One region of the Pseudorhodoplanes sinuspersici genome, then DNA from elsewhere that is predicted to be linked to it. Evidence: predicted binding sites of a transcription regulator. Region 1 holds the regulator's gene; each other region holds the start of a gene.

Region 1 (4,520 bases):
CGGGAGAAATGCCGCTGCGCTGATAGCCGAACAATTCGCCGGTGCGGCCGAGACCGGTCTGCACTTCGTCGAAGACCAGCATCAAACCGTGCTCGTCGCACAGCTCGCGCATCGCCCGCATGAATTCACCCGGGACGACGCGCACGCCGCCTTCGCCCTGCACCGGCTCCATGATGATCGCCGCAGTTTCCGGCGTGATCGCCTTCTTCACTGCGTCGAGATCGCCGAAGGCAACCTGTGTGAAGCCGCCGGCCACGGGGCCGAAGCCTTCAAGATATTTCTGCTGGCCGCCGGCGGCGAGCGTCGCCAGCGTGCGGCCATGGAAGGCGCCTTCGAACGTAATGATGCCGACGCGTTCGGGCTGGCCATTGGCCGCATGGAATTTGCGCGCGGTCTTGATCGCCGCTTCCATCGCCTCCGCGCCGGAATTGGCGAAAAAGACCACATCGGCAAAGCTCGCGCTGCACAGACGCTTGGCGAGCTTTTCAGCCTCCGGCATCTGGAACAGGTTCGAGACGTGCCAGAGCTTGTGAGCCTGGTCGGTCAGCGCTTCCACGAGGACAGGATGCGCATGACCCAGCACATTGACGGCAACGCCGGACGAGAAATCCAGATAGCGCTCTCCCGTCGTGGCCGTGAGCCACACCCCTTCTCCCCGCTCAAAAGCGAGTTCGGCACGGGCGTAAGTCGGCAGAAGATGTGAGAGCACGGCGATGGTCCGGCAGAATTTGCGTCCCAAGACGCAGAACAAAAACGAAATATGCCGCCCCGGCGGGCGGCACTTATGCACATTCTAGGTGTGCTCCCCCCGCTGTCAACACACGCGAACGGTAATGCAATGCCGCATTTCGTTGAATAAAGCGAGGAAATGAACACCTTTATGGGGATGTGGCTTCGCGGACTCTTGCGGCCGAGTCCAGCCATCTTGTAGTGTCCCATCTGTCGGATACGACATCTCGTGCGGCGGACCTAAATTCAAATCTACCAGTGGTGTGCGTAGCGTCGGCGGCTTTGCGCTGCCCGATGAGGGATTCGGATTCCGCGAACACCATGCTGACAGGAGAGGCTCAATGACGTGGACGGACGAACGGGTCGAGCAACTCAAAAAGCTCTGGTCGGATGGCCTTTCAGCCAGCCAGATCGCGGCGGAACTCGGCGGAATTACCCGGAATGCGGTGATCGGCAAGGTCCACCGTCTCGGGCTTTCCGGACGGACAAAGGCGCCCTCGGCCAGCGCGCCGCGGCCGCGCAAGCCACGAACGACCCATATGCTGAGGGTCGCAAGACCCGTGGTCCGGGGGAATACGGCCCTGGCGCATGCCTACGCCTATGACTACGAAGTCGAGCCCGAACAGGCGCCGGTCGAAAATGTCGTTCCGATGGGCCAGCGCCGCACCTTGCTCGAGCTCAACGAACAGACCTGCCGGTGGCCGATCGGCGACCCCGCGACCCAGGACTTCTATTTCTGCGGCGGCCATGCACTGACCAGCCTGCCCTATTGCGCCTATCACTCGCGCATCGCCTATCAGCCGCCGGCGGCGCGGCGCGACAAGCGGCCGGCCCATCGCTGAGCATCGCGGCGGACGAGCAGACGAAAGAAAACGCCCCGGACCACAATCCGGGGCGTTTCTTTTTCAGATCATGCGGGTTCAGCGATAGCGCGGATCTATCGATCAGCTCGCCTTGCCGAAGCGATCGTCGATCGAATAGCCCGAGCCACGCACGGTCCGGATCGGATCGCCGTCACGGCCGCGATTGAGCGCCTTGCGCAGCCGACCGACATGCACATCGACCGTGCGTTCGTCGATATAGACTTCGCTGCCCCAGACGCCGTCGAGCAACTGCTCGCGCGTGAAAACGCGGCCCGGACGCTCCATCAGAAATTCCAGCAACCGGAATTCCGTCGGCCCAAGATCCACATCACGGCCACCACGCGAGACCCGCTTCTTCACCCGGTCAAGCTCGATCTCGCCGAGCGTCAGAATATCGGCCAGCCGTTCCGGCCGGGACCGGCGCAGCAGGGCGCGAATACGCGCCACAAGTTCCGGCACCGAAAACGGCTTGGTGACGTAATCGTCCGCACCGGTCGACAGACCGCGCACGCGCTCGCTCTCCTCGCCGCGCGCGGTCAGCATGATGATCGGCATCGACTTGGTTTCAGGGCGCGTCCGCAACCGCCGGCACAGCTCGATTCCCGAGAGACCCGGCAACATCCAGTCGAGCACGACAAGGTCTGGCGTGCTTTCCCGCAGCCGCGTATCGGCATCGTCGCCGCGGGTCACGGTTTCGACCTCGTAACCCTCGGTCTCAAGATTATAGCGCAACAGGAGAGAAAGCGGTTCCTCGTCTTCGACAATCAGGATGCGCGCATTCGGTCCACTCATCATCAGCGTCTCATTCAGCCTTGGATGCCGACGGGCGCAAAGCTGGTGGTGTCGGCTTTCGGACGTTCGAGCGTCAACGGCTCGCCCTTCATCATGTAATGCACCGTCTCGGCGATATTGGTCGCATGATCGCCCATCCGCTCGATATTCTTGGCCGAGAACAGAAGATGGATGCAGAAGGTGATGTTGCGCGGGTCTTCCATCATATAGGTCAGCAATTCGCGGAACAGCGACACGCACATCGCATCGATTTCCTCGTCACGCTTCCACACCTCCATCGCATCGTCGATGTTGCGGGCGGCATAGGCATCCAGCACCCGCTTGAGCTGGGTCAGAACCAGCGTGCCCATATGTTCGACGCCGCGGATCAGCTTCAGCGAGGGGTATTCGCCATTGAGATCCAGCACCCGCTTGCTGATATTCTTGGCCAGGTCGCCGATCCGCTCGATCTCGTTGGCGACGCGCATTGCGCCGACGACCTCGCGCAGGTCGACCGCCATCGGCTGGCGGCGCGCAATCGTCAGAACCGCCTTTTCCTCGATTTCCCGCTGAAGGGTGTCAACCTGCTCGTCCGATGCGATCACCTTGAGCGCCGTGGTCGTATCCCGGCGCGTCAGAGCGTGAACCGACTCGGCAATTTCCTTCTCGGCGAGGCCGCCCATTTCGGCGACCATGCGATTGAGTTCCTGCAGGTCGGCGTCGAAGGCCTTGGTAATATGGTTAGACATTGTCTCGTCCTCGCTCTTGCAGCGGCCGGTCAGCCGAAGCGACCGGTGATGTAATCCTGTGTCCGACGATCATGTGGTGTCGTGAAGACCGTTTCTGTAGGGCCCTCCTCCACCAGATTGCCGAGATGGAAGAAAGCGGTCCGCTGCGATACGCGGGCGGCCTGCTGCATCGAGTGGGTCACGATGATGATCGTGAAGTTCTGCCTCAATTCGTCGATCAGCTCTTCGATACGCGCGGTCGCGATCGGATCGAGCGCCGAACACGGCTCGTCCATCAGGATCACTTCCGGACCCACAGCGATCGCCCGGGCGATGCAAAGACGCTGCTGCTGACCGCCGGAAAGCCCGGTGCCAGGATCGGACAAGCGATCCTTCACCTCTTCGTAAAGACCGGCCCTTTTCAGACTGGCGGTGACGATTTCGTCGAGATCGGCCTTCGAGCGGGCCATGCCGTGAATGCGGGGACCATAGGCCACGTTCTCGTAGATCGACTTCGGGAACGGATTCGGCTTCTGGAACACCATGCCGACACGCGCACGCAACTGCACAACATCGAGGGATTTGTCATAGATATCGAGATTGTCGATCTCGATATTGCCCGTCACCCGCGCCGACGGGATGGTGTCGTTCATGCGGTTGATGCAACGCAGGAAGGTCGACTTGCCGCAACCCGACGGTCCGATGAATGCCATCACCGAGCGCTCGGGAATATCGACACTGACATCCTTCAAGGCGTGCTTGTCGCCGTAATAGACGTTGACGTTGCGTGCGACCACTTTGGCCGGCGCCTTCGCAGCATCGGCCACAACAGCATCGGCTGCGGGTTTAACCATGGCATTCATAGCCAGCATCTCCAACTCCCGATTTCTTACCAGCGCCGCTCGAAGCGTTTACGCAGGATGATTGCAGTACCGTTCATGACAAACAGGAAGGCCAGAAGCACCATGATCGCAGCGGCGGTGCGCGCCTGGAAACCGATTTCCGGCAAATCAGACCACAGATAGATTTGAACCGGCATCACTGTCGCAGATTGAAAGATGCTGGTGGCAGGCTCGACGATGAACGCGACCATGCCGATCATGAGGAGCGGCGCAGTCTCGCCGAGCGCATGCGCCATGCCGATGATCGTGCCGGTCATGATGCCCGGCATCGCCAGCGGCAGAACATGGTGGAAGATCGCCTGCTGTTTCGAGGCGCCAATGCCGAGGGCAGCCTCCTTGATGGAGGGTGGAACCGCCTTCAAGGCAGCACGCGATGCGATGATGATCGTCGGCAGCACCAGCAGCGCCAGGACCAGGCCGCCCACCAATGGCGCGGAGCGCGGCAGTCCGAAGAAATTGAGGAATACGGCGAGGCCCAGCAGGCCGAACACGATCGAAGGCACCGCAGCAAGATTGTTGATGTTGAC
Region 2 (4,520 bases), 2.4 Mb from region 1:
CGCATGTACAGAATATCGAAGCGGCGCGACGGATCGATCTATCAGCACCCGATTGGGGACTAAGTGATGACGATTCAGCGACGCTCAGCGATCTTACCGCGATCTTTTGCGCCAACGTGCTGCATATCTCTCCATGGCAAACGACTGAAGGCCTGATGCAGGGTGCAGCCCAGCGGCTGCATCCCGGCGGACGGCTCTTCATTTACGGCCCATTCAAGCAGGATGGCCAGCATACTGCGCCCAGCAACGAAGCTTTCGACGCCTCGCTCCGTGCGCGCGACCCGCAATGGGGTGTCCGCGACATCAACGACATCCGTGACGAAGCGCACAAATATAATCTGGTGCTGGCCAATATTGCACCCATGCCGGCCAATAACATGATCCTGATCTTCGAATCTGCGCAAGACGATTCAGTTTAACGCAAGTCTTATTGGGCACGCATCCGCAGATGCGGTAATCTGCCACTGAAAAATAGATCATGAGCCCAGCCGATGAATGATGACACACCGATCTCACGTGGATTTTCCGGCCGCCGGCGCGCTGATGCCGATGCCAAGCGCATTCCTCCCGGCCAGCATCTCACATCGGACTTTCCTGTTTTATCGGCGGGACCGACACCCGAACCTGACCTCGTCAACTGGCAATTTTCGCTCGGCGACGGCGACACAAAGCTCTGCGAATGGGACTGGGCGCAATTCGGCGCGCTGACGCAAACCGACATCACCGTGGACATTCATTGCGTCACCAGCTGGTCGAAGCTCGATACGCGCTGGCGCGGTGTCAGTATCGATACCCTGCTGGAAGCCGTTGGCTTGAATGAACCGCCCGCGCCATTCGCAGTCATCACCTGCGAAGGCGGCTATACGACCAATGTTCCGTCGGAAGATCTGATTGACGGCAAGGCGATGATTGCGACGCATTTCGACGGTCAGCCGCTTTCGCCAGAGCATGGCGGTCCGGCCCGGCTGCTGGTGCCGCATCTCTATTTCTGGAAAAGCGCAAAATGGGTGCGCGCCATCGAATTTCGCGAAGAGGACGAGCCTGGCTTCTGGGAGCAGCTCGGCTATCACAATTACGGCGATCCGTGGCGTGAGCAGCGTTATGATGGTGACTGATACAGCGGCGCCGCGGCCGGCGCTGCGCTGGCAGACCGCCGAAGTTCTGGACGTCATCGGCGAAACGGCACGCGTCAAAACGCTGCTGCTGAAACTTCCGGATTTCACCAAATATCTGCCCGGCCAGCATGTCGATGTGCGCCTGACCGCCGACGATGGCTATCAGGCGCAGCGAAGCTACTCGATCGCCTCGGCGCCGGAAGACAAGCATGTTGCGCTGACTGTCGAACGCATCGAGGACGGCGAGGTCTCGCCCTATTTCACCGATGAAGTCCGCGCCGGCGACAAGTTTGAAATGCGCGGACCGATCGGGCGATACTTTGTCTGGACGGTAAAATTGGAGGGCCCGCTGTTTCTCATCGGTGGCGGCTCCGGCATCGTGCCACTGATGGCAATGCTGCGCCACCGGGCCGCACATGCGAGCAACACACCAGCGAGGCTCCTTTATTCCTCACGCACCCAAAGCGACATCATCTATCGCGACGAACTGGACCGTCTGGTGTCAAGGAATGACGGTCTTGCGGTGACACACACATTGACCCGCGAAAAACCAGCGGGATGGATCGGCCATTCAGGGCGCATCGATGTTGCGATGTTGGCTGAAACCGGATTTACCGTCGATCAAAGACCAAAGATCTTCATTTGCGGCCCGACCGGCTTTGTTGAAGCTGCCGCGAATGCCCTGCTCGCTTTCGGACATGATCGCGCCCTGATCAAGACCGAACGCTTCGGCCCCACGGGCCGCTAGACGACAACGCTGTCGCGAAGCACAGAAATCCTCGCTTCATCGATGTTGCTTGGCAGCATGGCTGCGACATGTTTTCGCAGCTTTCCGGCAGGCTGGTCGTCCACAGACCAGACTGTGATGTAAAGATCGTTATCGCGTTCCGACACATCGAAATCCGCGATCATGCCAGACGCCATCATGATGGCCAGAGCCCCAATTGCTGCCTTGACGTAATTCATGCCACACCCTCGGTCCATTTGAGAACAATTAAAACCTGTACGTCGATCACCGCACGAATCTTATGGCGGCATGCGCGAGGTGTTAGGCATCGCGCCAGACGGTTCAATGTCGACAACGTGTCAGAAGCGAGACGCGCGTCACGCATACGTGAGTCTTGTTCACAAACGATGAACAGCTTTGTTTCAGTTTGTGGGCTGTCGCGCGGATGTCATGCAAATGTCACCGGCACTACACGAGAGACGATGCAGAACGGCCACATTCTCATTGGAGGCCTTCGATGCGCGCACCAACTTTCGTTGCGGCTCTGTCGGTATTCGTCGCACCGCCCGCTTTCGCAGATGCAAACAACGCAACCCTTGCGGGGCATATCATCATTCCGGCGCTGACCTTCATCGATGCGCCAGCGGACGCACCATCAGATCTGAAAGTCTCCGGCAAATTCACCAGCGGCAAACGCGTGGATGTGATTGCCACAATCGAAGGCCAATCCAGAGGACGCCCGACCGGCGTGAAGCTGCCGTTCAAAGGGCAGCCGGCACAAGGCCATTCCGGCATCAAACGTATGCCCGATGGCACATTCTGGGTGCTTACCGATAACGGCTTCGGCAGCAAAGCCAATTCACCCGATGCAATGCTGTTTTTGAGTCAGTTTCGTTTCAATTGGGACAACGGCAGCGCCGATCGACTGTCGACTGTTTTCCTGCACGATCCCGACAAGAAGGTGCCATTCCGCATCGCCAATGAGGGCACGGACATGCGCTATCTCACAGGCTCCGATTTCGACCTCGAAAGCTTTCAGCCGATCGGCGACAAGTTCTGGATCGCGGAAGAGTTCGGTCCCTATCTCATTCGCACCGACAAGAGCGGCAAGATCGAAGCCGTATTCGAAACTATGATCGATGGAAAACCCGCACGATCACCCGATCATCCCTCTGTCACGACGCCTGCTGTACCCGGTGGCCCGGCGAATTTCACGGTACGCCGTTCCAAAGGCTACGAAGGCATGGCCGCTTCGCCCGATGGCAAATTTCTTTACGCGTTGCTGGAAGGTCCGGCCTGGGATGCGGAGAAAAAGGATTGGGAAAAGACCGCCGACGGCAAGCCGTATCTCCGGATTCTTGAATTCGATGTCACCGGTGAGCGCTGGACCGGCCGGCACTGGAAATACGTGCTTGAGCAAAACGGCAACGCGATCGGCGATTTCAACATGATCGACGGCACGACCGGTCTGATCATCGAGCGTGACGATGGCGAAGGCACAGCGGACAAGGCCTGCCCCGCGGGCGAAAAGCGGACGGACTGCTTTGACGATATCGCCAAGTTCAAGCGCATCTACAAGATCGAGATGTCGGACGCTAATGCCAATAGCCCGGTGCGGAAGATCGCACATATCGACCTGATGAAGATCGCCGATCCTGACAAGAAGGCGCGAAAAGCATTAAACGGTGGCGTGCTGACTTTTCCGTTCTTCACCATCGAGAATGTGGACATCGTCGATGCCGAGCACATCGTCGTCGGCAACGACAACAATCTTCCCTTCTCCTCAAGCCGCGCCCCCAACACGGTCGATGATAACGAGTTCGTGCTGCTTAAGGTGACGGACTTCTTGAAGGCGAAGTAAACTCTTAAATCGGGCTCCCCCCCAAGGAGCAGCGCACAGCGATGCGTCTCGAAGGGGGCCGCCCTCCTCCTTCGAAACGTCTGCTTCGCAGCCTCCTCAAGATAAGGGCGGTGGGTGCAGTTTATCGGTTATCTCGACCATCGACGCGCGCCGCCGCGCGTGTTAGGTCGCTGTCGTCATTTCAACGCATGCGACACGGCCCATGATCAAAGAACCCATCCTGGATATTGCCCACCTTGCCCACCTCGAAATCCTCACGCCCAAATTCGAGGAGAGTCGCAAGTTCTTCATCGACGTACTCGGCATGACCCAGAGCGGCGAGAAGGGAGACAGCGTCTATCTGCGCGGGTGGGATGATTACGAGCGCTATTCGCTGAAGCTCACCGCATCCAAGACGTCGGGGCTTGCCCACGTTGCCTACCGCGTCCGCTCGCCGCAGGCGCTGGAACGCCGCGCCGCCGCCTTGAAGGGTTCCGGCTTCGACGTGGGCTGGACCGATGGCGATCTCGGCCACGGCAAGACCTTCGTCTGCAAGGATCCAGACGATCATACGATCGAACTTTATTACGAGACCGAATGGTACGAAGCTCCTGCCGACAAAAAGCCGGCGCTGAAAAACCAGGCCCAGCGGTTCCCGGCCCGGGGGGTGAATGTTCGCAGGCTCGATCACTGGAATGGGCTCGCAGTCGATATCAAGGCGAACCGTGAATTCTATGAGGACTATCTCGGCTTCCGGCTGACCGAACAGATCGTGCTCGATGATGGCACCGAAGCTGCGATGTGGATGACCGCGACCAATAAATCCTACGATTTTGCC
Region 3 (4,520 bases), 2.3 Mb from region 1:
CGTCAAGACCGAGCGGCACGAGGCCGTAAGCGGCACCGTTATAGAAGCCGAAGAAGGTGTCCGAACGGCCGAAGGTGAAGCCGGCGAACTGGATGAAGGCGCGCTCGAGAGCGATGGCGTTCTGAATGCCACCGTTGTCGGCATCAGCCGAGCCGTTCAGGAAGTTGAAGCCGAAGCTGAAGTACGAGCGCAGGGTGCCGTATTCGGTCTGCGTGCGCACGTCGCCGGTCAGGCGGAAACGAGCCTGCTGACCGAAGGTCTGGCTATTACGGGTGAAATGGCCTGACGGATTGCGGTCGGCGTAATGGCCGCTGACGTCGTTATGATAGGCCTCGTAACGGACATAGCCACCGATCTTGATGCAGGTGTCTGTACCCGGAATGTAGTAGTAGCCGACGCCATAAAGGCTACAGATCTTCACGTACTCGAAAATGATTGTTCCAGTTTGAATTGGAATCTTGTCATCTACCGATAGCGAAAGACTCGGGCACGCGAGCGAGGCACCGGACGGAGATTGTGCAGCGCACTGCGTCTCGTATTTCGAGACGATTGAGGTGTTGAGGGGGCGAATTGCTGAGTCATCTGCCATGGAGCAGTAGCGATCTGGAAAGTGTCGAGCGCGCCCTGACGCGCTATCGGATGACGGGGCTCGAAGCCAATTTCAATCTCGATCGGTACGACGAGGGAATCGTCACCATCTCGCAGATCGATCCGAGCGTCGTCGATGCGCCACTTGTGATGTTCGAAATCCACAAGCTGGAGCGTCCGGATACGGCGGGGCGTCCGCATTGGGTGTTGCAAATCCGGTCCATCGACGGAAGAACCCAGGAGCTGAAGCAGCATGGTTGCGTTGCTTCGTCCGTTCTCGTCTTTGCCATCGCCAAGGCGGAGAAGGATCTGAAGGACGGCCTGGTGAACACCGACAGTTTCGATCTCGCTGCGAACCTGTACTGGCTGAAATAGCGGCGGCGTCTCGCATCGGCGATGCCATTGCCTGCGTGACCCAGGCGGCATGGATCGTCAGCGTGCAACAATCCTCACCTAAACTGATCGCGCCGGCGCAATGATATGGCGCTGCCGTGCGGATCACATGATGCGTCCGGGGTTTGTCGAGTCGCCTGCGCCCAACTGACACAGCACCTCAAATCCACAACGGCGATCGTTTGTCATGGAGGTGTCATCGGCAAGCGATAGGTAGCGATTGTCGAACGAACGTCCGGTTTGTTCGGAAAATGCAATCAACCGGGGGCGGGCCGATTTCGTGAAGGACGCGCGACCAGTGCTGACATTGCAGGATGTCGCGGTGACCTACGCCAATGGTGTCGCGGCGCTGGCGCCGACCAGCCTGTCCATCCCGAAGGGGCGCTTTCTGGTTCTGCTCGGCCCGTCGGGCGCCGGAAAGTCGACGCTGCTCCGCTGCATGAATGGTCTCGTCAGGCCGGTTCAGGGCGAGGTGATCGCCGGGGGCAGGGGCTCGATCTTCAGGAGCCACAAGACCCTGCGTGAGCACCGTCGCCGCACGGGCATGATCTTTCAGCAGCATCATCTCATCGGCCGCCTGTCGGCCTTGCAGAATGTGCTGATGGGACGCATCGCCGAGCACAATGCCTTGCGGTCAATGCTGCCATTGCCGCGCACCGACAGATTGATCGCGCTGCAAGCGCTGGAGCGTGTGGGTCTGCTGGATCGTGCGCTCCATCGCGCCGATCAATTGTCCGGCGGACAGCAACAGCGCGTCGGTATCGCCCGGGCGATGGCGCAACGGCCTGAAATCATTCTGGCGGACGAGCCGGTTGCAAGCCTCGATCCGGTTGCCGGCGAGAGGGTTCTCGCCGATCTGCACCGCATCTGCCGGGAGGACGGCATCACAGCCATCGTCAGCTTGCATCAGGTGGATCTCGCGCGGCGCTTTGCCGACCGGATCATCGGCCTGTCGAGCGGCCGGATCATTTTCGACGGTTCGCCGGCGCAGCTCGGCGCCTCGATGATCGATGAGATCTATGTCGCGGCTTCGCCACGCAGGGCCGCTGCCTGACAAACCCGCATCACGAAAAGGAACTGCATCATGAAGCGTCGCACTTTTTTGCTCGGCTGCGCGGCCGCTGGTCTCAGTATCGGCTTTGCACAGGCGCAAACGCAGAATCCAGCCAAGCTGCGGGTGGCATTGCTGCCCGATGAGAACGCCTCGACGCTGATCCAGAATGCCCAGCCGCTGAAGAAATACCTCGAAGACACGCTGAAGAAGGAGATCGAACTCGTTGTCACGACCGATTATTCCTCGATGATCGAGGCGATGCGGTTCGGCCGCATCGAGGTCGCGTATTTCGGCCCGCTCTCCTATGTGCTGGCCAAGTCGAAGGCGCCGGGAATTGAGCCCTTCGCCGTCGGCGTGTCCAAAGGGTCCCCGACCTATAAGAGCGTCATCATCGCGTTGGCCGATGGGCCGGTGAAGTCGATCGCCGATATCAAGGGCAAGATCATGGGCTATGGCGATTTCGCCTCGACCTCGAGCCATCTGATTCCGCGCGCCTATCTCGCCCGCAACGGCCTCGTCGGTGACAAGGACTACAAGTTCGCCAATCTCGGCGCGCATGACGCCGTGGCGCGTGCCGTGCAATCCGGCCAGGTGCAGGCGGGTGGCCTCAGTCAGGAAATCTTCAATGCGCTCGTCGCCAAGGGGACGATCGACGGCAAGAAACTCGTCGTCCTTGCCGAGAGCGATCCGATCCCGAATTATCCGATGGTGATGCAGGGCAATCTCGCCCCCGAACTGAAAACGCAGATCACCTCCGCCTTCATCGGCCTGAAGGATCCGGCAATCCTGAAAACGTTCCGCGCCGAAGGCTTCGTCGCCACCGACGATAAGGCCTATGACATCCTGCGGGACACGGCGAAGATACTCGCGCTCGATCTGTCGAAGTTCAAGGGATGAGCGAGATCGCCCGATATAACGCGATCCTTGAAAAGGACGGCACCGCGCATCTGAGGCGCGGTGCCGAGATCGCGATCATCCTGTGCCTTGTCGCCGGCGCCATGTGGCTGACAGGCCTGCTCGATCCGGTGCGGCTTGCGGATGCGTGGCCGGCGATCCGGCAGCTTTCCGCCGAGATGTTTCCGCCCGACTTCAGCCGTTACCAGGCATGGCTGAAGCCGCTCGCCGATACGCTGGCGATGTCGATTGCCGGAACCGCCCTGGCGGTCTTTTTCTCACTGCCGCTTGGATTGCTGGCGGCGCCGAACACGACACCCAATCGCATTGCCTATCGGCTGGCGCGGCTGATCCTCAACCTCCTGCGCTCGATTCCCGAACTGATCATGGGCATCATCTTCGTCGCCATGGTCGGCTTCGGGGCGCTGCCCGGCGTGCTGGCGCTCGGCATTCACTCGATCGGCATGGTCGGCAAGTTCTTCGCCGAGAGCATCGAGCATGTCGATCCGAAGCCGATCGAAGCGGCCCGCGCAGCCGGCGCCTCGCCATTCCAGGTGATCTGGCATGCGGTGCTACCGCAGGTGATGCCGCAACTCGCCGATACCACGATCTACCGCTGGGAATACAATTTCCGCGCGTCAACGGTGCTTGGTGCGGTCGGCGCCGGCGGTATCGGTTTCGAGCTGATCGCAGCCTTGCGCGTCCTGGAATACGCGCAGGTTTCGGCCATCCTGATCTGCATCTTCCTGTGCGTGACGCTGGTCGACGGTGTCGGCGCGCTGCTGCGCAAATCGCTGAAGTGACACGCTGATGATGCGCGGCGTCGTCAAAGTGACAAGTGCCAAAAATAAAAAGGTTGGGCAACAAACAGAAAGAATCACGCAGTGACCGGAAAGCCCAAGGTCGTCGTCACCAATCCCATCTTTGCCGAGACGAAGGCGCTGCTGGACCAGCATGCAACTGTGCTCGTCAACACGTCGCTGGAACCGTGGCCCTATGATGAAGTCCGCGCCATCTGTGCGGATGCGGCCGGTGTCATGGCTTTCATGACCGACCGGATCGATGCGGCTTTCATCGCCGATTGCCCGAAGCTGCGCGTCATCGGTGCGGCACTGAAGGGCGCCGACAATATCGATGTGAGTGCGGCGACCGACGCCGGCGTGTGGCTGACCATCGTTCCCGACCTTCTGACCATTCCGACAGCAGAGCTCGCGATCGGGCTGATGCTGTCGCTCGGCCGTAACATCGTCGCCGGCGATCGCAGCATCAAGGCGCGGGGATTTCGTGGCTGGCGCGCGCAGCTTTACGGCGAGGGTCTTTCTGGTGCGACGGTGGGTATCGTTGGCTTCGGACTGGTCGGTCGTGCCATTGCCGGCCGGCTGACCGGCTTCGGTTGCCGTTTGCTGGCCTATGATCAGACACCGACGCAAAAGCTCCCGGAGCCTGTGCCGTATGTCACCGCCACCGGCTTCGACGATCTGATCGCGACGTCCGATTATGTGGTGCTGGCGCTGCCACTGACCGCCGAGACACAGCACATCATCGACGTCAGGGCCATCGCCGCCATGAAGCCAGGTGCGCGGCTGGTAAA
Region 4 (4,520 bases), 360 kb from region 1:
AGATGGCAGACGGCACCAAGAAAGAGGTACCGCTGATTTGCCGGATCGATACGCTGGACGAATTAGAATACTTCAAGAATGGCGGCATCCTGCAATACGTGCTGCGTCAGCTTGCGGCCTGAGCGCTCAACCTGAGGTAAAAAAGACCGGCGTCTCGCATAGCGCCGGTCTTGCCGCTGTTCTGCCGATCATCAATGATGCGATCACAGCCTGTCACTTGGAATTGAGTGGCAGGCTATGGCCGCTGCCATTATCAGGGACGTGGCGGCGCAGGCATTTCATTGTGAGTCGTTGAGTTACAGCCTTATGCATTATCGGGTATTCACAACGCTTCTCGTTGCGATTTGTGGCGCCTTGATTGCGCTTACGCCCGGCCGGGCCGCTGCCGATTCACGTGTCGTTGTTGAACTCTTTACCAGTCAAGGTTGTTCGTCCTGTCCGGCCGCTGACAAGCTCCTCGGCGAATTGGCAAAGGATCCGACGATCCTGCCGATTAGTTTGTCGGTCGATTATTGGGATTATCTCGGCTGGAAGGACACGTTGGCGCTGCCGGGCCATTCCAAGCGGCAACGGGCTTATGCCGGTTTGCGTGGCGATCGCGCGGTTTACACCCCGCAGGCCGTCATCAACGGCGTGACCCATGTTCTTGGCAATGACAAGGCTGCGATCGAACGCGCCGTGAGCACAGCGCGCAAAAGCGCCGCTATAGCATTGCCGGTGAACGTCGCCATTGCCAATGGCAAGGTGACCGTCGATGTCGCAGCCGCAAAAGTACCCGGCCAGTCCGGTGAGGTGTGGCTCTGTCCCATTAAACGGCAGGTGCCGGTGCAAATCGGTCGCGGCGAAAACCGCGGACATACTGTGACGTATACGAATGTGGTGCGTGGCTGGGTCAAACTTGGCAACTGGAATGGTGACGCACTACAATTCACCAAATCGGTGTCGGACGTCGTGAAAAGCGGAATCGATGTCGATGCAATGGTGGCCGTGGTTCAAGCCGGAAAGTTTGAAGCACCCGGCAATGTCTTGGGCGGCGGAGCGGCAGAGCTCCGCTAGATGTTTTGACGCGTTTTCTTCACGCGAACCGGTGCCCACTTCGCTCGAAAACGCTTTAGATGTTTCTCTAATAGCGTATCCAAAAAATTGCAGAATAAAAAAAGGCCGGCGGAAGCCGGCCTTGAAGCAATTGGGGATTGAACCGTACGCGGTAGAATTGACCCGATCCGTTGAACCCCGGGGGGCTGGGGGCTGAGGAATCCGAAGCTCTTCCGGACCGGGTCGTAAGCTCTACATCTTGCAGTCTATAGGGGCGAGTGCAGGACCGAAATTGGGCCTTATTGTGGTCCGTTGCACGAAGCCGTGACCCCGCGTTATCGCATCACACGTTTGAATTGCCATGCATTTTTCTTTTCGTGATACCCGCGCTTTGATGCGTATGAGGGGTCTTGCGGCGCGACGCCGCAAGGGCAATCATAAACTTGTCACGAAACAGGAAGGAAGGAGGTGCCCATGAGCTTAACGGGCGAAACCGAACCCAGCCAGCCACGCGCGGGCGCAGTTGCTGCGTCGGCGCCCGCACCGGTCAGTCACGTGAAATTCGATCGTCGCGAACTCGACCGCATCCTGAATGTCTATGGCCGTAAAGTCGCCGAAGGCGAATGGCGCGATTACGCCATCGATTTCACAAAAGACCGCGCCGTATTTTCGGTGTTTCGCCGTGCCTCGGAAGTGCCGCTCTATCGCATCGAAAAGGATCCGAAACTGGCACGCCGGCAGGGTGCTTATAGTGTGATTTCTGCGACGGGGTTGATCATGCGCCGCGGTCACGAACTTGAACGCGTTTTGCGGGTCTTCGACAAGAAGCTCAGTCTGGTCGCCGTCTGACGGCAATTACGGCGGAGCGTCCGCGCCCTGACCGAGCGGGCGCTGCATGAGCACGGTGTCGAGCCAGCGTCCGTGCTTAAAGCCAATGTTTTTAAGCGTCCCAACCGGCGAAAATCCAAGGCTCCGGTGCAATTCAATCGATGCGGTCTGCTGCGAATCGCCGATCACCGCGACCACCTGGCGAAAGCCGCACGCTTCCGACCTTGTCATCAGTTCCGTCAAAAGCAAGCGACCGATCCCGCGGCGTGTGGCACGCGGACTGACATAGACGCTGTCCTCGACGGTGTGACGGTAAGCGATGCGCGGCCGATACGGCCCGGCATAGGCATAACCCGCTACGGTACCGCCCACATCAGCGACGAGGTAGGGAAAGCCGCCATCCAGCAAATTTTTCTGACGCATCGCCATTTCCGCGATGGTCGGCGGCTCGATCTCGAAGGAGGCGGTGCCGTGCTCTACGGCGTGGGCGTAGATTGCGGTGATGTCATCGATATCGGCGGGCGTGGCGGTGCGGATGATAACGGCAGGAGACATGAAGTTTCAGCAGGGGTTAGGAGTACAAAAGACAACGCCCCGGCTTTTGGACCGGGGCGTTGTCGTATCACTTGGGCCAATGCTCGCGTTAGCGGCGGTCGCCTGCCAGACGCAGCAGCATCAGGAACAGGTTGATGAAGTCGAGGTACAGGGACAGCGCGCCCATCACCGCCTTGCGTCCGGCGGACTGGCTGTCATCGTTCCCGTCATACATCTCCTTGATCTTCTGCGTATCCCAGGCGGTCAGGCCGGCGAAGACAAGGACGCCGATCACCGAGATCGCCCAGTCGAGGCCGCTCGACTTCAGGAACAGGTTGACGAGGCTCGCGATGATGATGCCGATCAGACCCATGATCATGAACGAGCCCATGCCCGACAGGTCACGCTGTGTCGTGTATCCATAGAGGCTCAGTGCACCGAAGGCGGCGGCGGAGATGAAGAACACGCGCGAGATCGATGTGGCGGTATAGGCCATGAAGATGGTCGCAAGCGACAGACCAAGAAGCGCGGCATAGACAAAGAACAGCAGCCGTGCCGTTCCGGCGTCCAGGGTCTGGATGCGGAAGCTTAGGAAGAACACCAAGGCCAGCGGCGCCAGCATCAGCACCCACATGAACATGCCGCCGAACATGAACTGGCCGAGCGGCGTCAGTGATGTGATCGCGCCCGCGTCGTTGGTCACGACAGCCATCTGAAAAGTCAGATAGGCCACAACGCCGGTCAAAGCGACGGCGGAGGCCATGTAGTTATAGACGCGGATCATGTGCGCGCGCAGGCCGGCATCGTAGGCGACGGCGCGGTCCGCGTAACCGCCCCGGGCGGCGACATTCCGGTCGAAATCCGACATTGGAATTCCCTCTCGAACGCCCGGATACCGCCGGGCCGGTCTGGCCGCCGGAAATCCGGCAGCCGGGTCGCCCGTAATGTAATGGACGGCACGAACGGTTTCCAGCAGTTCCCGCTCAAGCAAAAGGCCCCGGAACCAGCCGGGGCCTATTAAATTTCGGCAATATTAATCGTTTTGGAGGCGGACAGACCGGCTGTTACGTCTCCGTCATGCCTATTCCTCGCGCTGGCCGAGAAGTTGCAGCAGGAGCGTGAACAGGTTGATGAAGTTCAGGTACAGCGACAGCGCGCCCATGATCGCCGAACGCTCCCGGGTGTCGCCTTCCATCTGGCCGTAGACGTATTCGTTCTTCAACCGCTGGGTGTCGTAGGCGGTGAGGCCGGCGAAGACCAGCACGCCGACGATCGACACGACGAATTGCAGCATGCCATTGGGCCAGATCAAATTGACCAGCGCTCCAAGAATGACGCCGATCAGGCCCATGAACAGGAACGAACCCCAGCCGGAGATATCCCGCTGCGTCGTGTATCCCCACAGGCTCAGCGCACCGAAGGTTGCCGCCGTGATAAAGAACACGCGGGTGATCGAGGTGTGGGTGAACACCATGAAGATCGAGCTGAGTGAAATGCCCATCAGCGCGGCGAACGCCCAGAACAGCAATTGCGCCGTGGCCGGGCGGAAACGCTCCACCCCGAAGCTGATGACGAAGACCAGCGCCAGCGGCGACAGCATCACCACCCATTTCAGCGGGCTGAGGAACAGGGCATAGCCAAGCGGCGTAAGGAACATGCCGCTGCGGATTGCTGCCGGCACTTCGGCGCCGTTGCGGAGCACCTTCGCCGCCGAGGCCGCATCGCCGGTGATCGACAGCATGTAGATGCCGAGCGCGGCCAGGCCGGTAATGGCAAGGCCGAGCGCCATGTAATTGTAAATGTGCAGCATGTAGGAGCGCAGGCCCTGGTCTATGGCAGGGGTCACGCGTCCTGCGGTCCGGTCGTAAGCGGCCGCGTTCCGATTAAAGTCCGACATCATCGAACTCCTATTGTTGTCGCCCAAGATTTATCGCCCACAACGTCGCGCGCATCGCGCGGTACGCTTCCTGGCGAAGCTGCAGGAAGCTACACCGATTTGGAGTAAAAATAATCTGTCGCCAACGTCGCAGTTTGGACCCATCGACGCGGCTGAATGTCGCGTTACAGGTTTCGTAGGACCGAAGCCGGCTTTTGTCCCAGTGCGGTAAAGGTGCCGGCGAGGC

Evidence for each region. Region 1 encodes PhoB, which activates phosphate uptake and scavenging genes when phosphate is short. Its sites were predicted from a motif close to TGTCATNNANCTGTCAT; they were not measured.
Region 2: a site for PhoB is predicted at 2,289-2,305, ahead of CAK95_RS17240 (esterase-like activity of phytase family protein). Genes of this name have one in related genera too.
Region 3: a site for PhoB is predicted at 1,165-1,181, ahead of phnC (phosphonate ABC transporter ATP-binding protein). Genes of this name have one in related genera too.
Region 4: a site for PhoB is predicted at 1,469-1,485, ahead of CAK95_RS07550 (DUF2794 domain-containing protein). Genes of this name have one in related genera too.

Annotation. Positions count from the first base shown of each region.
Region 1 is NZ_CP021112.1:1,172,340-1,176,859, forward strand. Features, by position in the region: gene CAK95_RS05855 (aspartate aminotransferase family protein) at 1-709, opposite strand, end outside; gene CAK95_RS05860 (GcrA family cell cycle regulator) at 1,071-1,571, shown strand; gene phoB (phosphate regulon transcriptional regulator PhoB) at 1,674-2,387, opposite strand; gene phoU (phosphate signaling complex protein PhoU) at 2,399-3,112, opposite strand; gene pstB (phosphate ABC transporter ATP-binding protein PstB) at 3,142-3,945, opposite strand; partial or broken gene pstA (phosphate ABC transporter permease PstA) at 3,981-4,520, opposite strand, start outside.
Region 2 is NZ_CP021112.1:3,557,934-3,562,453, reverse strand. Features, by position in the region: gene CAK95_RS17260 (DUF938 domain-containing protein) at 1-419, shown strand, start outside; gene CAK95_RS17255 (sulfite oxidase-like oxidoreductase) at 492-1,115, shown strand; gene CAK95_RS17250 (ferredoxin reductase) at 1,102-1,863, shown strand; gene CAK95_RS17245 (hypothetical protein) at 1,860-2,081, opposite strand; gene CAK95_RS17240 (esterase-like activity of phytase family protein) at 2,360-3,703, shown strand; gene CAK95_RS17235 (catechol 2,3-dioxygenase) at 3,906-4,520, shown strand, end outside.
Region 3 is NZ_CP021112.1:4,868,645-4,873,164, reverse strand. Features, by position in the region: gene CAK95_RS23730 (porin) at 1-421, opposite strand, end outside; gene CAK95_RS23725 (hypothetical protein) at 571-963, shown strand; gene phnC (phosphonate ABC transporter ATP-binding protein) at 1,280-2,035, shown strand; gene phnD (phosphate/phosphite/phosphonate ABC transporter substrate-binding protein) at 2,066-2,932, shown strand; gene phnE (phosphonate ABC transporter, permease protein PhnE) at 2,929-3,732, shown strand; gene CAK95_RS23705 (phosphonate dehydrogenase) at 3,814-4,520, shown strand, end outside.
Region 4 is NZ_CP021112.1:1,529,346-1,533,865, reverse strand. Features, by position in the region: gene acnA (aconitate hydratase AcnA) at 1-122, shown strand, start outside; gene CAK95_RS07555 (DUF1223 domain-containing protein) at 307-1,056, shown strand; gene CAK95_RS07550 (DUF2794 domain-containing protein) at 1,510-1,884, shown strand; gene CAK95_RS07545 (GNAT family N-acetyltransferase) at 1,891-2,418, opposite strand; gene CAK95_RS07540 (Bax inhibitor-1/YccA family protein) at 2,507-3,265, opposite strand; gene CAK95_RS07535 (Bax inhibitor-1/YccA family protein) at 3,479-4,294, opposite strand; gene CAK95_RS07530 (ABC transporter permease) at 4,459-4,520, opposite strand, start outside.